DNA from 2 places in the Arthrobacter oryzae genome. Region 2 is predicted to be linked to the other one. Evidence: predicted binding sites of a transcription regulator. Region 2 holds the regulator's gene; the other holds the start of a gene.

Region 1 (3,205 bases), 740 kb from region 2:
CCGTCTTTTTGCCCTTCGACCCCTTGCCTGCGTTCCTGCCTCCGGCGAGGAGCTGCCTGCGCAGCTCCTCCGGTGTGACCGACGTGCCCCGTTTTTTGATGTCCAGCACGCCGATGTTGTTCTGCTTCACCCATGCCTTGAGCGCCTTGACGTTGAAGGGCATGACCTCCAGGACTTTGTAGGCCCTGGCGAACGGGGTGTCCACGAGCTCCGGCGCGCAGATGTAGGCGATGTGCTCGTCCACGAGGTGGCCGCCCAGCCGCAACGCGACATCCGCCACGAGCCCGGCCCGGATGACTGCTCCGTCCGGCTCGTACAAGTACCCTTCCACGGGGCCCACGGGGGCTACCGGTCCGGCATCGAACTCTTCGGTGCTGGTGATTTCCGCAGCGCCTTGCGGGCCCAGGAGCAGGGCCGCCCGGCGGATGCCTGGCCGGCTGACCGCGTTGAACCACAGCGTCACCTCGGTAACGTCCCCGCCGACCGAAACCCACTGCGCCTCGCAACCGGCCGGCACGGACTCGTGCGGGATGCCTGGCCCCATCTTCACGCCGACCGCCAGTCCGGAGTGGGCGAGGGATTCCACGAAGGACAGCGGCGGGGAGAATTCCTCAGGGTCCCAGATCCGCCGCGTGCCTGACGTCGAGGTGGTGCGGCGGGCCGGATCGAGCCAGACGCCGCCCACGCCGTCGAGCGGGACTGAGGTGGCATCCGAGTGGACCACACTGGCGTGCGGGAACGGAATCAGGTTCATGGTGGCGCAGGCGGCGGTGGTTTCGTCCATCTCCACGGCGGTCACCCTGATGTCCATGGAGGCCAGGGCCATCGAATCGGCGCCCAGCCCGCAGCCGAGGTCAGCCACGTGTTCGATTCCCGCAGTGGCGAAGCGTTCCGCGTGCCGGGCTGCGACGGTGAGGCGTGTGGCCTGCTCCAACCCGGCCGCAGTGAAGATCATCTGCCTGGCGAATTCACCGAACTTGGCCTCAGCCTTGGTCCGCAGCCGGGACTGGGTGAGGGCGGCAGACACCAGTGCGGGGGAGTGGCCGGCCTTGCGCAGGGACTCATTGAGCTTGAACGCTTCATCTTCCCGGTACGGACCCAGCGACGCCAGCAGCTCCCAGCCTTCGCTGGTCAGGAGGGGGGCGATCAGGTCCTGCGGTGCGTCAGCCATGTCATCAAGCCTAATCGAGACGACGCATCGAGCAGCCCGGTGCCCGCGGTGCCGATAGGGTTGGAGGCATGGAAGACAGCGCAGGGCCGCAGCCACCGGTCGATGATCAGAGCAATGACCACCACCAGCACACGGGCCTTGCCAGGTACGCCCGCCCCGCGCTGATCACCGGAGCCGCCATTGCCGTGGTCTGCCTGGCACTCCTGGTGATCATCTTCTTCCTGGACTCCTTCAACGCGACTGTCTACTCGGTGGGTGGCCAGAACATCCAGGACGACACCGAGGAGGCGCGGCAGATCCGCGAGTCGTACACCGCAGTCCGCACGGGCGCCCTCGTGTTCCTGATCGCCTCGGTTGTTACGGCGCTCGCCGCCGCCGTCGTGCTCTACAGGAACCGCAACGTGGCGAACGACGACGACCCGGACGGCGGCGACGACGTCGACTTTGAGGACCTGGCAGGACGCTAGCCGTTCACCCGGGACGAAATTCTGGCACTCGCCTTGACCGAGTGCTAACGATTTACATAGAGTCATCATTAGCACTCTCCCTAGGAGGGTGCTAACACATGAAGAACTGCCAGCCACGCTGCTGCCGGCACCGCGACGACGGTTTGCACGCTCAGGCGCAACAGTTTTCCAGTCCATGAATTTGCTGACGAAAAGGAGAGGTCCGAGTGTCGGTCTCTATTAAGCCTCTTGAGGATCGTATTGTTGTTCGCCCGCTCGAAGCCGAGCAGACCACGGCTTCCGGCCTGGTCATCCCGGACTCCGCACAGGAGAAGCCGCAGGAAGGCGAAGTCGTTGCAGTAGGCCCCGGCCGCTTCGAAGACGGCAACCGCGTTCCGGTCGACGTTGCCGTTGGCGACGTTGTTATTTACTCCAAGTACGGCGGAACCGAAGTCAAGACCGGCGGCACCGAGTACCTCGTGCTGTCCGCCCGCGACGTTCTGGCGATCGTCGTAAAGTAACTCTTTGACCCCGCGCCGCCGATCAGTCTGATTCATTTCCGACAGGTCAGCGGCGCGGGGTTTCTGTCTCGAAAGGACAAAACCATGGCAAAGCAGCTTGCGTTTAACGACGCTGCCCGCCGGTCGCTTGAAGCCGGCATCGATAAGCTCGCCAACACTGTCAAGGTGACGCTTGGCCCGCGCGGCCGCAACGTTGTGCTGGACAAGAAGTGGGGCGCTCCCACCATTACGAACGACGGCGTGACCATCGCCCGCGAAGTCGAACTGGATGACCCGTTCGAAAACCTTGGCGCGCAGCTGGCCAAGGAAGTCGCCACCAAGACCAACGACGTCGCCGGCGACGGCACCACCACCGCCACCGTCCTCGCCCAGGCACTGGTCAAGGAAGGCCTGCGCAACGTTGCGGCCGGCGCCGCCCCGGGCCAGATCAAGCGCGGCATCGAGGTCTCGGTTGAAGCCGTCGCAGCCCGCCTGCTCGAGAACGCGCGTCCCGTCGAGGGCACCCAGGTTGCGAACGTGGCAGCCATCTCCGCCCAGAGCGATGAGATCGGCGAGCTCCTGGCCGAGGCTTTCGGCAAGGTCGGCAAGGATGGTGTGATCACCATCGAGGAGTCCTCCACCACGCAGACCGAACTGGTCCTCACCGAGGGCATGCAGTTCGACAAGGGCTACCTCTCCCCGTACTTCGTCACCGACGCTGAACGCCAGGAAGCAGTCCTCGAAGACGCGCTCATCCTGATCAACCAGGGCAAGATCTCCTCGGTGCAGGATTTCCTGCCGCTGCTGGAAAAGGCGCTGCAGAGCTCCAAGCCGCTGTTCATCATCGCCGAGGACGTCGAGGGCGAGGCCCTGTCCACGCTGATCGTCAACCGCATCCGCGGCACCCTGAACGTCGTTGCCGTCAAGGCTCCCGGCTTCGGTGACCGCCGCAAGGCCATGCTGCAGGACATTGCAACGCTCACCGGCGCGCAGGTTGTTTCCCCGGAACTCGGCCTGAGCCTGGATTCCGTCGGCCTCGAGGTGCTCGGCACGGCACGCCGCATCACGGTCACCAAGGACAACACCAC
Region 2 (3,205 bases):
ACGTTGCAGATGACGGCGGCGATCGTGGGTGGCAGGGTGAAGTTCAGGGCTTCCTTGGATTCCTGCGCCGTGAACGGGCCGCGGTCCTTGAAAATAAGGTAGATCAACAGCGACGGGACACACCCGAGGATGCCGCCGAAGTGGGCGAGGGTTGCCCATTGCCGGTCTTCGTTGGCCGTCAGCGGCAGGGCATTGGCGGGGACACCATGATACTGGGGCTGGCCATGGCCGGCCTGGTTGTCCCGTTGTTCGCGTGCGTCTTCTGCCACGGTGTCGTCCTTCGGATTGCAGTAGTGCGGTGGTTCCCGGAAAAGCGGACGCTGCCACAAAAGCAACAACCGCCGTATCAAGAATACTGGGTCAGGAGTGCAAGTTGCCCCTACGGGACCGTCAGGAAGTCGATGACCTCTTCCACCCTGCCCAGCAGCGAGGGTTCCAGGTCCGCGTAGCTGCGGACTGCACCCAGTAGCTTCTGCCAGCCGAGGCCGATGTCCTCCTTGGTCTCGTGCGGCCAGCCGAAGGCCGTCAGGATTCCGGTCTTCCAGTCCACGCCCCGCGGGACGACCGGCCACGCGTCGATGCCGAGGACGGCCGGACGGATGGCCTGCCACACATCCACGTATGGGTGGCCCACAATCAGCACGTTGCCGGCAGCACCGGGGGAGGCCATCACGGCGTCAGCGATTCGTGATTCCTTGGAATTGGCAACCAGGTGGTCCACGAGCACACCCAGCCGCCGGCCGGGGCCGGGTCCGAACGCGGCCACTGCCGCGGCGAGGTCGTCAATGCCGTGCAAAGGCTCGACGACGATGCCCTCCACGCGGAGGTCGTCACCCCAGACTTTTTCCACGAGTTCGGCGTCGTGCTTGCCTTCCACCCAGATGCGGCTGGCTTTGGCCACCTGCGCACGCTGGCCGGCCACCCGCACGGAACCTGACGCCGTCCTGCCGGATGCCGCGGAAGCTGCCTGGGCTCGGGGCGCAGGGGGCATCAGCCGGATCGGCAGGCCTTCCAGGAGGAAACCGTAGCCAAGCCGGAAGGTGCGTGACTTGCCGCGCCGGTCCTCCAGGGCCACCACATGCATGCCGCCGGACTTTTCCACCCTGGTGACGGCCCCTACCCAGCCGGACTGGACGTCCTCCAGCACCATGCCCCGCTCCACCGGCACTTCGGGAAGCTCCGGCTTCCGGGGAGCCGTGATGTCCTGCGGGCCCCAGTTCTGGTACGACATCGGATAGACACAACCTTGCGCTAGAAAAAGTGAAAGAAGGGAAGAGAACAGGCCGGCTGTGGCTTTGCGGCGTGCACGTCCTGTTTCGCGCCGGAGTTTCGCCCGGAGCGGTACCAATGCTAACAACGGGGCGACTCATATTAGACTGGTTAGCACTTAGACATGACGAGTGCTAACTGTTGCCCGGGCAGATGCGCTGGTCCCCGCACCGGGGCCGCAGCCCGGGAAAGCCGATCGGAGGTGGAGAATGAGCGAACCACGCAAGCTTGAAGTATTGCGCGCCATCGTGGAGGACTACGTCCATTCCCGCGAACCTGTGGGCTCCAAGGCACTGGTGGAGAGGCACCACCTTGGGGTCTCCAGCGCCACCATCCGCAATGACATGGCAGCGCTGGAAGACGAGGGCCTGATCACGGCGCCGCACACCAGCGCAGGCCGGATCCCCACGGACAAGGGCTACCGGCTGTTCGTCGACCAGATCTCCGCCGTCAAGCCCCTGTCGCAGGCTGAGCGCCGCGCCATCCAGACGCTGCTGGAAGGGTCGGAAGACCTGGACGATGTCCTGGAGCGAACGGTGCGGCTGCTGTCGCAGCTGACGAACCAGGTGGCCGTGGTGCAATATCCGCACCTTAGCCGGGCCATGGTGCGGCACATCGAATTCGTGCTGCTGGCCCCGCGCCAGGTCCTTGCCGTTCTCATTGCGGACACGGGAAAAGTCGAGCAGCGGGTTATCGACGTCGGACAGGAGCTCAGCGACGAGGCCCTCGCAGGACTCAGGACACGGTTCCTGAAAAGCCTGGCCGGAACGCCTCTGAGCCTGCTCCCGCAGGCGCTTCCCGCCGTCGTCGCCGGCTGTGAACCCTCCCGCCGGCACGCAGCCCAGGCGCTGGCCCGCGGCCTGGACTCCCTTGCCAGCAGCACCCGCGAGGAGCGGATGGTCATGGCCGGCACCGCGAACCTCGCGCGGTCCAACGTTGATTTCCCGCTCAGCATCGGCCCGGTCCTCGAAGCCCTCGAGGAGCAGGTGGTGATGCTCCGCCTCCTCAGCGAGATGGCGCAGGACCCGCGCGGCGTCACCGTCAGTATCGGCCGGGAGAATCCGTACGACGGCCTCGCGGAAGCCTCGGTGGTGGCCACGGGCTACGGCCCCGGTTCCAGTGCCAAGGTGGGCGTGCTCGGTCCCACCCGGATGGACTATCCCACCACCATGGCCGCGGTCCGTGCCGTGGCACGCTACCTTTCCAGGATCCTCGGGCCGTAAACGGTAATACATCAGCCACCCGGGCCTCCGTGCCCCGGCTTCCGGGGGACGGCAGCAGCATCATAGACACCAAAGGCATTACAGGCAGTACAACCAGGAAGAGATACGAACTTTGAGCAGCCACTACGACGTTCTTGGAGTCTCGCCCGAAGCGACGGGCGAAGAGATCAAGAAGGCCTACCGAAAGCTTGCGCGCACCTTGCACCCGGACGTGAACCCCGGTGAGGATGCCTCGGACCGCTTCAAGGCCGTCACGCACGCCTATGAAGTGCTGTCCGATCCGCAGAAGCGCCGCGTCTATGACACCACCGGCAATGAGAACGGCACCGACAACGGTTTCGGCGGCGCCGGTTACTCGGGGCAGGGCTTTGCCTTCCAGGACATCTTCGACACCTTCTTCGGTGCGGGCGGCTCGGCCGGCCCGGCATCGCGGGTCCGCCGCGGGCAGGATGCCCTCATCAGCGTCCGCATCGACCTCCGCGACGCCGTCTTTGGAGTCAACAAGAAGCTGGAAGTGGATACTGCCGTCACGTGCCCCACCTGTGAAGGCTCCTGCTGCCAGCCCGGCAGCCACCCCGTGCGCTGCGACATCTGCGGCGGCAGCGGCCAGGTCCAGCGGGCCGTCCGCTCCATCCTGGGCCAGGTCATGACTGCCGCGCCCTGCGGCTCCTGCGAAGGCTTCGGGACCGTCATCAAGGATCCCTGCAACGAGT

Evidence for each region. Region 2 encodes HrcA, which represses chaperone genes, less so after heat shock. Its sites were predicted from a motif close to TTNGCACTCGNNNNNNNCGAGTGCNAA; they were not measured.
Region 1: groES (co-chaperone GroES) is a predicted target of HrcA. The motif match lies at 1,660-1,686, and genes of this name have one in related genera.

The regions. Positions count from the first base shown of each region.
Region 1 covers NZ_CP132204.1:287,207-290,411, reverse strand. Annotated here, with positions in the region: gene Q8Z05_RS01300 (class I SAM-dependent methyltransferase) at 1-1,171, opposite strand, end outside; gene Q8Z05_RS01295 (hypothetical protein) at 1,240-1,638, shown strand; gene groES (co-chaperone GroES) at 1,845-2,138, shown strand; gene groL (chaperonin GroEL) at 2,223-3,205, shown strand, end outside.
Region 2 covers NZ_CP132204.1:4,191,650-4,194,854, reverse strand. Annotated here, with positions in the region: gene Q8Z05_RS19280 (DUF4870 domain-containing protein) at 1-269, opposite strand, end outside; gene Q8Z05_RS19275 (DUF3097 domain-containing protein) at 380-1,231, opposite strand; gene hrcA (heat-inducible transcriptional repressor HrcA) at 1,479-2,492, shown strand; gene dnaJ (molecular chaperone DnaJ) at 2,605-3,205, shown strand, end outside.